One region of the Desulfobulbus oralis genome, then DNA from elsewhere that is predicted to be linked to it. Evidence: riboswitches for the same ligand, from Rfam matches in the RefSeq annotation. Region 1 holds a riboswitch; the other holds the start of a gene.
What was found. A riboswitch is a leader RNA that binds a small molecule or an ion and turns the genes downstream of it on or off. The one in region 1 is predicted to bind cobalamin.
Positions count from the first base shown of each region.

Region 2: linked by a shared signal. The riboswitch ahead of CAY53_RS05780 (MATE family efflux transporter) and the one ahead of CAY53_RS01740 (sigma-54 interaction domain-containing protein) in region 1 are both predicted to bind cobalamin.

Region 1 is NZ_CP021255.1:424,636-431,787, reverse strand. Features, by position in the region: gene CAY53_RS01760 (cobyric acid synthase) at 1-1,678, opposite strand, end outside; gene CAY53_RS01755 (vitamin B12 dependent-methionine synthase activation domain-containing protein) at 2,203-2,871, shown strand; gene CAY53_RS01750 (hypothetical protein) at 2,891-3,553, shown strand; gene CAY53_RS01745 (VWA domain-containing protein) at 3,568-4,089, opposite strand; cobalamin riboswitch at 4,082-4,275, shown strand; gene CAY53_RS01740 (sigma-54 interaction domain-containing protein) at 4,464-5,933, shown strand; gene CAY53_RS01735 (helix-turn-helix domain-containing protein) at 5,970-6,113, shown strand; gene CAY53_RS01730 (ABC transporter substrate-binding protein) at 6,183-6,929, shown strand; gene CAY53_RS01725 (FecCD family ABC transporter permease) at 6,860-7,152, shown strand, end outside.
Region 2 is NZ_CP021255.1:1,295,786-1,302,937, reverse strand. Features, by position in the region: gene CAY53_RS05785 (DUF438 domain-containing protein) at 1-1,194, shown strand, start outside; cobalamin riboswitch at 1,368-1,576, shown strand; gene CAY53_RS05780 (MATE family efflux transporter) at 1,729-3,069, shown strand; gene CAY53_RS05775 (ABC transporter permease) at 3,066-4,007, shown strand; gene CAY53_RS05770 (ABC transporter permease) at 4,004-4,825, shown strand; gene CAY53_RS05765 (ABC transporter substrate-binding protein) at 4,862-6,430, shown strand; gene CAY53_RS05760 (ABC transporter ATP-binding protein) at 6,427-7,152, shown strand, end outside.

The sequences.
Region 1 (7,152 bases):
AGGTCATCCAGGTGCCGAGCAGGGAGGCGTATACGCCGCCGCGCTCGATGTCGCCCACGAGCAGCACCCGTGCCCCTGCATAGCGGGCCATGCGCATGTTCACGATATCGTGTTTTTTCAGGTTGACCTCGCCGGCGCCGCCCGCGCCCTCCAGCACCATGAGGTCGCGGCCATGGGCGAGTTCGTCGTAGGCCCTGGTGACCGTGCGCCAGAGTTCGTCCGTTTTGCTGCCGTATTCCAGAATGGGCATGTGGCCGGTGGAGACCCCGCGCACGACGAGCTGCGCCATGCCGCCGCCGTGCGGCTTGATCAGGATGGGGTTCATGCGCGCGTCCGGGGTGACGCGGGCGGCCTGGGCCTGCAGCAACTGGGCGCGGCCCATCTCCTCGCCCGCCGGGCTGACCCCGGAATTGAGCGCCATGTTCTGCGCCTTGAAGGGGCAGACGCTGTAGCCGTCCTGCAGAAAAATGCGGCAGTACGCGGCGGCCAGAACGCTTTTGCCTGCATCCGAAGTCGTGCCCTGCAGCATGAGGGCGGGAACGGCTGCTCCGGCGGGCGCGGGACGCACGCTGGCCCTGCCGGAGAGAACCGCGCGCAGGGCGCTGACCAGGCGCAGGTGCTCCTCGGGGAGGCGGACGGCGGCGCGAAACCAGGTGCCGTCTTCCAGTCCGTGATAGTTGGCGCAGGCCCGCAGGGCGATGCCAAAGCGGCGGAGCAGGAGCTCGCGCAGATCCCGGGGCGCTTTTGGCAGGCGGAAGAGCAGGTAATTGGCTGCGGAAGGAAAAACCTCGGCGCCGCGCAAGGCGGCCAGACGCCTGGCGAGATCGTCGCGGCGGGCGGCGTTCTCCCGGCGGCACTGCTCCGCAAAACCGGAGCGGTCCGTCAGGGCCGCGACGGCTGCGGCAAGGGCAAAGGCGTTGAGGTTCCAGATGGGGATTTCGGCGCGCAGGGCCGCGATCAGTTCCGGGGCAGCGGCCAGATAGCCGATACGCAGACCCGGCACGGCGTAGAACTTGGTCAAGGAGCGCAGCACCAGGCTGTTTTCCGGCGCCCGGCGCACAAGGGAACAGTCTGCCTCTGGCCCGGCGTACTCGACAAAGGCTTCGTCCACAATCCAGAGCAGATCCGGGCGCCGGCGCATGCAGGCCAGATATTCGTCCGGATTGCGGAAGATGCCCGAGGGGTTGCCGGGGTTGGCGAGAAAGACCGCTGCCCCGGACGGTGCACTGGCGAGCAGCCGGGCGAGTCCCCCATCTTCGTTGGCAGGGCCTGAGCCTTTGGCCCGGGCGAGACCGCCCCAGACGTGGCAGAGTTCCAGTCCGGCGCGGCGGCAGGCCAGTGCGTACTCGCTGAAGGCCGGTTCCACGATGCAGACAGCGGGCACGCCCCGTTTTTTGAGCATGCGGGCACAGGCATGGATGAGTTCGTTGCTGCCGTTGCCGAAAAGAAAACGGGCGGCCGGAATGCCGTGATGGTGCGCGGCGGCCTCCAGGGCCTCCTCGGCGTGGGGCGAGGGATAGGCGCTCAGGGTGGCACGCGCCCTCAGCATGGCCGCAAACAGGAATTCCGGCGGGCCCTCGGGCCGGATGTTCACGCTGAAATCCAGCAATGCCCCTGGTTCCCTCCCGGAGATGGCTGCCATGCCACGTAAATCGCCGCCGTGCTCTTCTGGGTTCATAGCCGTCCTCATGCTCAGGGCTGTCCGGCGTTTGCTCGTGACGCCATTGTATGCCGGGCTCCCGGCCCGGCTGCGCTCTACCATACCCGCCGGATGCGCTCTTTGCCAGCGCCAGTCGCCGGAGCGGCGATGCTTTTGGCTGTCCGGCGGCCTGTCTCTGGATCGGGACAGAAGAGACATTGTGTTTCATTTCCGGACGCACTGTCCCGGTGCCGAAGGCCGCCTGTTCCGGGCGCTCTGCCTTTTTATCCGGAAGTTACGGGCAATTGTACTGTATCGAGGCCCTTGAAAAAACATGTCGCCAAACGATTACACTCTGGGTATCCCTGTGTGCAGCGGCTGGTTCCGGCCCCATGCGCGCCGGAACCAGGCCCGAAGGCAGCGCATTGGCGCCTCTTTTCTCCGTATTGTTGACAGTGCCGGATGATGCCCGCACCTGCGTTGCGCGCCTGCTTTGTATGGATATTGCATACAGGATTCCAGAGCTGCTCCTTAAAGCTCGATACCGCCAGGGAGGACTGAAGATGGCCTTGCAGGACAGTGTTGTGGTGGCAGGGCTGCCGCTGAGCTTTGACCTGCCCGCTCTCGGCAGGAGCCTGCGTATCGACAGCAGGCCGGCCTTTATGAAGCGCCTGGAAAAGCTGGCCGGGGAAGTCAGGTCCCTGGCCAGGCCGCAGGGCGTGGCCAGGCTGTTTCCGCTGGCTGTGGTGGACGGTGAGCATACGAAGATCGGCGATGTGATTTTTACCAGTGCGCTTATGGTCAGAAACATGGGGCAGTTGGCCCGGGCCTTCCCGTATCTGGCCACGGAAGGGCCGGAGCTGGCCGCCTGGAGCGAGGCGCTCGGCTCGGTCTTCGATCGGATGCTGGCCAGCGCGTTGCGGGAAAAGACCGTCCTGCAGTACAGGGACGCCCTGGAGGCCAGGGTGCTGGAGCAGTACGGCATCAGGCAGCTTTCCGCTATGAGCCCGGGCTCGCTGGCGCTCTGGCCCATCGAGCAGCAGGCGGAACTCTTCGAACTCATGGCCCCGGTTCCGGATGAACTGCAGCTGACGCTGAGTTCCGCCTTCCTGATGAAGCCCGAGTACAGCGTCTCCGGCATCTTTTTCGAGACGGAGCAGAAGTACTACAACTGCCGGCTCTGCCCGCAGGCAAACTGCCGCAACCGCAAGGCGGCCTGTCAGGCGGGCTGAGAGCGTGGAGGACGGGCGCGTGGCACAGATCGTAAGCGTTGCAGGCGTGCCCCTTGGCCTTGATATGCCTGCACTTGTCAAGGAGCTGAAGCTCGAGGGCAAAACAGCCCTGATCAGGCGTTTGGAGAGGCTGGCGGCAGCGGCAGTCGACGTGGCCCGCCCGAAGGCGGCGGCCCGACTCTCCGCGCTCAAGGCCCTGGATGCGGACCGCATGCGCATGGACCACGTCATTTTGACCAGTCCGCTCATGGTGCAGCATATGGCTGGCCTGGGCCGCGTCTTTCCCTATCTGGTGACGGAGGGCAGGGAACTCCACGAATGGGCCCTGGGGCTGGAATCCCGGTTCGATGTGGTGGTTTCCGCCTTCCTGCGGGAAATTGCGCCCGCCCAGTACCTGAAGCTTCTGGAGGAGAAACTGCTGCAGGAATACGGCATGCGGCAGCTCTCGCTCATGAGCCCGGGCTCGCTGGCCGCCTGGCCCATCGAGCAGCAGGGCGAGCTGTTCCGGCTCCTGGCCCCGGTGCCCGAGAGGCTCGGCGTGGCACTCCTGCCCAGCTTCATGATGAAGCCGGAGTACAGCGAGTCGGGCGTTTTCTTTGAGACAGAGAAAAAGTTTTACAACTGCCGCCTCTGTCCGCAGCCGGCCTGTCGGGGCCGCCAGGCCGCCTATCGGGGCGGCTGAGGACAGGGCTGGCTTCAGGTCCGGAACTTGTTCGTGCCGGAAGGGTTCCACCCCGTCCCGCCGCAGAGCCTGGCGCGCAGCATCCGGAAGATTTCCGGCGCGAGCCGGCGCAGGTCCTCGATGACGCAGCACTCCTCCTCATCGAGGTAGCGGGTGATGTGTTCGTCCAGAATGCCCAGACCCAGAAATTCCAGGCCCGCTTGCTTTGCCCGCACGATGGCATCGTGAAACTCCTCGGTGTCGTTGGCATCGCCGTCGGTGATCATCATGATGATCTTGCGCGACGACCGGGACCCGGTGAACTGCTGCATGGCGTACTGCACCGCGTTGCCGCACAGGGTGCCGCCATTGCTAACGATTCTGATGCGCGGCGACACCCGGTCGTGCCTGCGGAGGATCTCCACGATATTGTTGTCGAAAAAGCCGATGACCTGCAGGAGCAGGTTCAGGGCGCTCCACCGCTGCCCGGGGGGCCTGTGCCGCAGGGCGCTTTTTTGAAATGAGGCTTGCCAGACAGCGGTCAGCCAGTTAAACATAAAGGCACAAGGCGCCTTGCAGAGGGGCTGAAAAGGGAAGACGGTGTAAAACCGTCGCGGAACCGCCGCTGTAACCGGGGAATACACCCGCACGATTGCATCAGTCACTGTTCCGGCTGAAATGGGCAGACGCGGGCAGGATATCGATCCGGAAGCCAGAAGACCTGCCTTGTCATAGGATCTTTTCCGGCCTGCAGGGATGGGCTGGAACAGCCTGGCGAAAAAAACGGAGAGCGGGCTCTTTCAGGGAGAGAGACCGCTTTTTTTGTTTGCTCTTCGAGAGTTGGAAGCGCCCGCCGAGCCTTTGCCGTGCGCCGTTTATACCAGGTGCCTGGAGCCTTCATGGCGGCTGCAACCTTGACACAGGAGGCGTCATGCAAGACTCGCCCATTATCTGTGACGTGGATGTCATCACCTTTATAGAGAGCGCCAAATCCAATCCCTTTTTTCATGTCCTGCCCATTGGTTTGGCCCTGTTCTCCATCAACGGCCGTTTTATCTACTGCAACAAGGCCTATCTCGATATGTTCGATCTGCCGGAGGATGTGGCGGGCCGCCATGTCTCCGACTATTTTCTGACCGGTTACCGGGGCGTGATGGAGTGCCTGCGCGCCCAGGAAATGGTGATTTGCCCCAGCGTGACGAACACCAGCAGGTTGGGCGTGTCCCTGCGTTACCCTTTGGTCAGCCGTACAGGCGATCTGCGGGGGGTGCTCGTGCTCAGCCTTTCGCCCCGGATGGGCCGGGACGCGGTTTTGGCCCTGATGGATGCGGCCCAGACGCTGAATACCTGGTCCGGTCAATGCAAGTTGGGCGTTAACGGGCTGTGCACCTTTGAATGCATGGTGGGCGGTTCCGCGGCCATGAAAAACCTGCGCCGCCTCGGGCGGCGCTTCGCCCTCAGCCAGGAGCCGATTCTGATTGCCGGCGAGTCCGGCACGGGCAAGGAACTCGTGGCCCAGTCCCTGCACATGGCCAGTCCCCGGGCCGACAGGCCCTTCATCTCCGTGAACTGCGCGGCCATTCCACATGAACTCATGGAATCCGAGCTGTTCGGTTACGACAAGGGCGCCTTCACCGGGGCCAGGGCCGAGGGCATGAAGGGCAAATTTGAGCTGGCCGATACGGGCACCATTTTCCTGGACGAAATCGGCGAGCAGCCCTTGCCGGTGCAGGCCAAGCTGCTGCGGGTGCTGGAAAGCGGCGAAATCCAGAAGATCGCCCACAGGGGCGCGCTGCGTTCGGATTTCCGGCTGCTCTGCGCGACCAACCGGGATTTGCGGGCCATGGTGATGCAGCACCTGTTCCGTGAGGATCTCTACCATCGTCTGAGTGTTTTTGAGCTGGTCGTGCCGCCCCTGCGCGAGCGTATTCACGATCTGCCCATGCTGGTGCACCACTGCATTTCCCAGTGCGTGGGCAAGGAGCGGGCGCGCGGCATCTATCTTGACGACGAGGTGCTGCGGGCCTTCCAGCAGAATTTCTGGCGCGGCAACGTGCGCGAACTCAAGAATGTCCTGACCTACGGGGTCTACGCGCTGGAAGAGGGGGAAAACATCCTGACCATGCGGCATCTGCCTGTACGTTTTGTGCGCGAGATCCAGGGAAGCGGCGCGGCCGGGGAAGCGGTGCAAGGCGGCGCCGGAGGCGTGTCGGGCATGCTTGCCGAGGCCGGGGCGCATGCGGAACGGAAGATTTTGCAGGATACCCTGGAGACTTTTCAATACAACAAGGTCAAGACCGCCAAGGCCCTGGGCATCTCCCGCAGCAAGCTCTACCGCAAACTGCGGGAGCGCGGCCTGTTTTCTGGTCACGAAAAAGAGCCCCGGGAAAACGCGCAGTGACGGCGCAGGGACGCTCTTCATGGCGGCAGGCCCCCTTTGACCGGCGCCCACGGCGCTCCGAGCAACAAGGTCAAGACCGCCAAGGCCTTGGGCATCTCCCGCAGCAAGCTCTACCGCAAACTGCGGGAGCGCGGCCTGTTTTCTGGTCACGAAAAAGAGCCCCGGGAAAACGCGCAGTGACGGCGCAGGGACGCTCTTCATGGCGGCAGGCCCTCCTTTGACCGGCGCCCACGACGCTCCGAGGCAGACATGCGCAAACCGCTTCTCTGCTTTTGCCTTTCGGCCCTGCTGCTGCTGACGGGTCTGGCTCGTCAGGCCCTGGTGCGCGCCTTCACGCCGCCCGCTCCGCCTGCCGCGCCCGAACGCATTGTGTCGCTCGCCCCGAGCGTCACAGAGAGCCTCTATGCCCTGGGCCTGGGGCCAAAGGTGGCGGGCGTCACCCAGTTTTGCCGGTATCCGCCCGAGGCAGCGGCAAAGCCCCATGTGGGCGGCTTTGGCGATGTCAACCTCGAGGCGGTCGTGCGCATCCGGCCCGATCTGGCCGTGCTGCCCGTGGACAAGACCACGATCAAAGCTCTTCTGGAGCAACTGGGCATCCCGGTGCTGCTGCTGGACACGCGCTCCCTGCCGGGTCTGCTCCGGGCCATTGCCGATTTGGGCGCGGCAACCGGGCAGGAGGCCAAGGCGGAAGCGATCCTCGGCCGCTTTGACGAGGCGCTGAAGACGGCGCGGGCAAAGGCCGCAGGCAAAAGACGCCCCCGCGTGCTCTTTGCCGTCATGCACTCGTATCAGGACCTGGGTGCCATCATGGAAATCCACATCATCGGGCGTGACGGCTTCTATAATGAACTCATCGAGGCGGCGGGCGGCGAAAACGTGTACAAGGGCCAACTCGCCTTTCCCAGACTGTCTTTTCCAGTCTGGTCATGTTTATCCAGTACTGGAGCGACGCCCATGACGCCCAGCGCATCATGCGCTGGCTCATGGGTTCCCTGACCGGGGTGGAGCCTGCCCGCATAGCGGATCTGGCCTTTATCGTCATGGCCGCCCTCCTCCTCATCCGCGCCATGACGTCGGAGCTGGATCTGCTGACTGCGGGCGAGGAGCTGGCCGCGAGCCGGGGGGTGGCGGTGCGCCAAACCAAGATTGCGGCCTTTGCGGTCTCCTCCATCATGGTCGGGGCCATCGTGTCGGTGACCGGGCCCATTGGTTTCGTAGG
Region 2 (7,152 bases), 870 kb from region 1:
AGCGACGGCGAGGACCTGGAGAGCGTCCGCAAGGACTTTGTCAGTCATTTCAAGGAGGTGGATGCCTCGGAAATCATGCACGCGGAGCAGGAGCTGTTGCGGGACGGCGTACCGCTGGACGAGATGCAGCGCCTCTGCGACGTGCATTCGGCGCTTTTCCACGGCTCGACCCGGGAGGAGCGGAACATCAGGGCTGGCGGGGCGCCCGTTTTGCCGATGTTTCAGGCCGCACCGGCACCGACGCCGGCCACTTCCCAGACCGCCGAGCTGGCCCGGGAAAGCGGCCATCCAGTCAATGTCTTCATGCGGGAAAACGAGGCCATCGGGAAGCACATCAGCATGTTTTACGAGCAGTTGAACGCGGGCGCTGCTTTTGAGACACTGCAGGCCTCCTTTGCCGTCCTGCGCGCCCTCGGCAGCCACTACGCGAAAAAGGGCGACCTCATCTACCCGCTGCTCAAGTCGCGCTACGGCATTTCCGGGCCATCGGAGGTGATGTGGACGGTGGACGACGAAATCCGGGCAGAGATGCGGGCACTGGACAAGGGCGGGCTTCCGGAGAGCGAATGGCGTGAGCGCGCCGGAAAGGTGATTGGCCGCGCGGAGGAAATGATCTTCAAGGAAAACAACATCCTGCTCCCGCTCTGCGTGCAGCACTTTACCGAGGACGAGTGGCGGCAAATGGCGCGCGACCTGCAGGACTACGAGCCCTGCCTCACCCCGGCGATTCCCCTTTGGCAGCGGGCGGAAGACGCGCCCATCTGGAAGGACTCGCCTGCACTGCGCAATGCAGCTGCGGCCGAAGCGGGTGAAATCGTGCTGCCGAGCGGGCACCTCACGGTGGAACAGCTCGGCGCCATGCTGAACACCCTCCCGCTGGAAATCACCTTCGTGGACGCGAACGACATCAACCGCTACTTCAACGAGGGTGAAAAGTTCTTCAAAAGGCCGCTGGCAGCCTTGGACCGGGAAGTCTATCTCTGCCACCCGCCCAAAATCGAGGCCATGGTGCGCCGGCTCATCGCAGATTTCAAAAGCGGCGCCCGCGACACCATGGACGTGTGGATGGAGAAACAGGGCCATTCCTTCCTCGTGCGCTACATGGCGGTGCGCGACCGGAAGGGCCGGTTCATCGGCACCATGGAGTGCGTGCAGCAGATGGATGCGATCAAAAAGCACTTCGTCAAGGGATGATGGACAGCCAGGGCGGCCGTGCGGGCTGCCCCCGGTTCGCAGGGCCGGAAAACCGGGGAGTCCAGATGCTTTTGTTTTTCGGGTCTGCGCCGTAGTTGCATTTCCCGGTTCCATGCCTGTCCTTTCTTGACAGCCTGGAGGAAAACGGGTATGGGGGAATCAACAGGTCGTGATGACGACCCAATGTTTCAGGTGGCCCGTTTCCGCCGGCGCGGACGGGCTGAAAATGGGAACCCGGTGCAAATCCGGGACGGGCCCGCCGCTGTAACCGGGGACGAACATTACAAAAGTCACTGTTGGCCAGATTGATCGGGAGCAACGGGAAGACGTAATGGGAGGATGAGCCGGGAGTCAGAAGACCTGCCTGAAAACAGCACACGCGCCTCCGCGGACAAGAGGCTGCGCGCTTCATTCGAGGAGAAAAGGGCATCCCGGATCGTGCAGACGGTCCGGGTTTTTTTGTCCCTTTTTCCGCGGGTGGCAGTCTCCGAATCGGCCGCTGCAAAGATAGAGAGCCCAACAGCCTGTTCTGTCATGGAATCCATCTCTCTTCGCCGCTATCTGCGTCTTGCCATCCCCTTTATGCTGGCCACCATGACCCAGCCCCTTCTGGGCGCGGTGGACACCGCGGTTGTCGGCCGTCTGGACAGTCCGGTCTTTATCGGCGGCGTAGCGGTCGGCACGGTCATCTTCAACACCATCTACTGGCTTTTCGGCTTTCTCCGGGTCGCGACCTCCGGCTTTTCCGCCCAGAGCCTGGGGCAAAACAGGCCGGAAGACATGGTCTGCTCCTGGCTCCGGCCGCTCTGCATCGCCACGCTGATCGGCCTCACGCTGACCATCTGCCAACTGCCCCTGCACCGGGGCGCAATGGCCATCTACCATGCCGAGCCCGATGTGGCCCGCTGCGCCAGCCAGTACTTTCATATCCTGATCTGGGGCGCCCCCCTGGTGCTGATCCATTATGTCAATCTCGGCTGGCTCATGGGCCGCGGCCTTGTGCGACATGTCCTGGTGCTGCAGATCGGGGCCAATATCCTCAACATTCTTCTGGACCTGCTCTTTGTGCTGGGCCTCCACCTGGCCGTGTCCGGCGTGGCGGCGGCAACCCTGATCGCCCAGATCTTCTCCTTCCTGCTGGGTTGCCATTTTGTACTGAGGCAGATTCCCCGCTCCATGATTGCCCAACACGCCCACAGGATCGGGGATCCTGCCGGGCTCAAAAAAATACTCGCGGTCAACGGCGACTTCTTTATCCGCACCCTCTGCCTGATGACCATGACCAACATCTTTGTCGCCCGGGGCGCGGGCATGGGCTCGGATGTGCTGGCCGCCAACGCCATTCTCTTCCAGTTGCAGTATCTGATGGCCTCGCTCTTCGACGGCCTGGCCAATGCCGCTTCGGTCTTTGCCGGCAGATCTGTGGGCAGCCGGAACCGGGCGGCCTTTTTCGAGAGCAGGAACGTGGCGGCGCGGAGCATGTGCTGGCTGGGCGCGGCGCTGGCGCTGCTCTTGCTGCTTGGCCCCAACCTGATCCTGCGCTGCTTCACCGATCTGGAACAGGTGCTGGGCCTGTGCCGCCAATACATGTTCTATCTGATCCTCTATGTGCCGGCCATGGCTCCCGGTCTGGTCTGGTACGGCCTGTTCTCCGGCGCCACCTGCACGGCGCCCATCCGCAATTCAACGATCGCGGCGCTTTTGATCTTTCTCGTTCTGGTCTTTACGCTCATTCCGCTGCTGCACAATCACGGCCTGTGGATTGCCTTCATTGCCTTCTGCATCGCCCGCTCAGTCATCCTGATCGCTTACTGGAACCGTATGGTTGCGCAGAGCTTCCCCCAAAATCTGCAACCGGCAGGACACGGCACATGATCCAATCCATTTTGCGCAAGATCCCGGAGCTGCTGGTGGTGATGCTGGCCGCCACCCTGGTCACCTTCTTCCTCACCTGGCTCAGCCCCAGCGATCCGGCCCGGATCTACTTCGATGCCAGGGGCATTTCTCCCAGCCCCGAGGCCCTGGCCGGGATGCGACACGAGATGGGCCTGGACCGGCCTTTCATCGTCCAGTACGGCCGATGGCTGAACGGCATGCTGCACCTGGACGCCGGCAAGTCGCTGCGCACCGGCGAGTCGGTGTCCCAAATGGTGAAAAGCCGCTTTTTCATGACCTTCAAGCTGGCCCTGGCCGCCATCGGGCCCATGTTCATCTGCTCCTTTGCCCTGGGCATTCTGGCCGCGCTCAAGGAAGGCTCCTGGATCAACCTCCTGATTCGGGGCTTCTCCTTTGCCGGCATCTCCATCCCGGATTTCTGGCTGGGCCTGATGATGATTCTGGTCTTCATCGTGCACCTGCACTGGTTCCGGCTGACCGACCCCTACGCGGCCTCCAGTCTGGTGCTGCCAGCCGCCACCCTGGTCATCCCGCTGATCTGCCGCTACACCCACCAGATTCAGGCCATGATCGGCGAAGAAATGACGAAGGAGTACGCGATCGGCGCACGGGCGCGCGGCTGCCGGGAATGGCGCATCGTGCTCTTCCACGTGCTGCCCGCGGTGCTGGGCAGTCTGGTCACCCTCTTTGGCCTGTCCTGTGCGCTGCTGCTGGGCGGCACAGTCATTGTGGAAGCCATCTTTTCCTGGCCGGGCCTCGGCACCATGGCCATCGAAGCCATCAACGCCCGCGACTATCCGGTGTTGCAGGCCTATGTCATGGTCATGGTCTGCATCTACGTGGGCATCAACTTTATCACCGATGTGGTGGCCGAGCTGCTGGATCCGCGCCTCAGACTGACAGGGGGGCAGGCATGAAAACAAGGCGATGGAACAAGAACACCCAGTTTTACACGGCCGTCGGGCTGGCCGGCATCCTGGTGGCCGTAGCGCTGCTTGGCCCCTGGCTCGCGCCCCACTCGGCCTTTGAAACCGACTTCCTGCACACCATGGAAGCGCCGGGCCGCGACTATCCGCTGGGCACGGATCAGGTGGGCCGCTGCATTCTCTCCCGGCTGCTGTACGGCGCACGCATTTCACTCGGCATGACCTTTGGCATGCTGGCCGCGATTTTCGTGCTGGGCCTCATCATCGGCACCATTGCCGGCATGCGCGGCGGCTGGGCCGACACCTGCATCATGCGGCTGGCCGACACCATTCTGGCCTTTCCGGACCTGATTTTCGCCATCGCCGTGGTCGGCCTTTTGGGACCGGGCATTATCAACACCATCTGCGCCCTGGCCATCATCTGGTGGACCAAATTCGCCCGGCTGGCCCGGGTCCTGGTGCGCACCACCGTGCAGAGCGACGCCTTCATTGCCGGGCGCATGGCCGGGGCGGGCCCCTTCAAGCTGGTGCAGAGCTATATCCTGCCCGCCATCTTTCCGCCCATGCTCACCCAACTGAGCCTGGACATCGGCAACATGATGCTGGCCCTGGCCGGGCTGTCCTTTCTGGGCCTGGGCGTGCAGCCGCCCACCCCGGAATGGGGCAACATGCTGAGCGAAGGCCGCGACTATCTGCAGAGCGCACCCTGGCTGGTCATCTATCCGGGCCTGGCCATTTTCGGCGTGGTGGTGGTTTTCAACATTCTGGGCGACGCCACGAGAAAATATCTCAATCCGGAGCGCTACTGAAGACTCCGTCACAACAACCTTCACCAGGAGGATGCAATGCAGAGGAACAGCTTTCTGGCCGGTTTTCTGGCCGCCGCCCTGGCCTTCGCCACGACCGGCGCAACAGGCGCGACCAGGGCACTGGCCGCCGATGCGGCACAGGAAAAAACCGTCAACATGGCCATCTTCTGGCTGGACGGCGACATCGACCCCATTTCCGCCTGGCACGGCTGGACGCTCACCCGCACCGGCGTGGGCGAAAATCTGGTGCAGGTGGACGAAAACCTGCAATTCAAACCCTCCATTGCCGAGAAGTGGGAGCAGACGGACGAGCGCACCACCCGCTTCATCATCCGCGACGGCGTTACCTTCCACAACGGCAGGACGGTGGATGCCGCGGCCTGCAAGGCTTCCCTGGAGCGCGCCCTGAACGAAAGCGACCGGGCCGACATCAAGTTTCCGGTGGAGAGCATCAGCGCCGAGGGCCGGGTCCTCACCATCAAAACCAAACAAGCCTACCCGACCCTTCTGAACATGCTGGCCGATACGGTCTTTATCATCGTGGACGCCGAGGCGGCGAAACAGGCGGGGCCCGACTTCAAGTTCAAGCCCATCTGCACCGGGGCCTTCAAGGTGGAGAGCTTTTCCCCGCAAACCGGCCTGGTGCTGAGCGCCCACCAGGCTCACTGGAAGGGCAAACCCAAAGTGGACCGGGTGAACGCCAAGTACATCTCCGACGCCAAGAGCCGGTCCATGGCCCTGCAGTCCGGGGAGCTGGATTTCGCGGCCCAGATCATGCCGGCCGATCTGCCCATTCTGCAGAAGGACCCCAAGCTGCAGGTACTGAGCGGGCCGAACCTGCGCATCTTCCTGCTGCGCATCAACATGGCCCATCCGATCATGCACGATCCGGCCTTCCGGCAGGCCCTGCACTACGCCATCCAGAAAGATGTGTACGCGGAAAAGATCGCCCACGGCATTCCGGCGCGCGGCCCCTTCAGCGAGGTGCTCGATTTTGGCCACAGGGGGGCGGATTCCTATCCCTACAACCCGGAAAAGGCGAAAGCCCTTCTGGATCAACTGGGCTACAGGGACAGCAACGGCGACGGCATCCGGGAATTTCAGGGCAAAAACATCGTGCTCCAGTACCTGTATGCCACCAACCACGGGGCGGAGGCCAAAAATATCGGCATTGCCATGCAGCAGGATCTGAAAAAGGTGGGCATCGGCCTGGAAACACAGCAGATGGAAAACTACGCCAGCGCCGCGCAGGCCGGCAAGTTCGATTTTCTCTATGAGCGCTGGACTTCCGCCCCCGCGGTCGATCCGCAGTACTTTCTGGATTCCGCTTTCAAAACCGGTTCCTCCTCGCTTGGAGCAGGCAACGTGGGCAGGTACAGCAACAAGGCTCTTGACGCCCTGATCGACGAGATGAGCACGGTCTCGGACAGGGAAAAGCGCAATGAGCTGGGCCGGAAAGGCGCGCAGATCCTCATGGATGACGTGGCCGCCATCTTCCTCTTCTATCAGACCGGCAACGTGGTCTACAACAAACGCATCGACGGCATTCACCGCTTTGTTTCCGAAATCTACTACATCGATGACCGGTTGAAACTCGCCCAATGAAACATCTGGTTGCCGCAGAAAATCTGGCCATTGCCTATCCCGGAGGGCATATCGCCCTCCAGGATGTGAGCTTTGCCCTGGCTCCCGGCGAGACCTTGGGCATTGTCGGTGAATCGGGCTCGGGCAAGACCACCCTGATTCGCCAGCTCGTCAACCTGCCTTCGTCCCATGCGGCCGTGGTGGCCGGCCGCATCCTGTTCAGGGACGAGGATGTGGCCGGTCTGAGCGCCGAAAGGTGGCGACAGCTTCGGGGCGGGCATATCGCCATGGTCTTTCAGAACCCGGGCGCATCCCTGAACCCCATGCTGTCTGTGGAGCGGCAGTTTGTGGAGGCCATCCGCAACCACCGGAACCTGAGCAGAAAGGAGGCCCGGGCCCTGGCGCTCGAGGAAATAGCCCGGCTGGATCTGCAGGATCCCCCGGCCATTCTGGCCTCCCGCCCCTGGCAGCTTTCCGGCGGCATGAAGCAGCGGGTGGCCATTGCCATTGCGCTGGCCATGGATCCGGAACTCATTCTGGCGGACGAACCAACCGCCGCCCTGGACATGAGCACCCAGGCCACGGTCATGGCCGAATTCGCCGAACGCCGGCGCAGCCGGAATGCGGCCATCATCGTGGTCAGCCACAACATCTGCGCCTGCGCCCGCATTGCCGACCGGCTGATGGTGATGCGCCACGGCCGGGTCGAAGACTTCGACACCACGGCAGCCATTTTTTCCCGG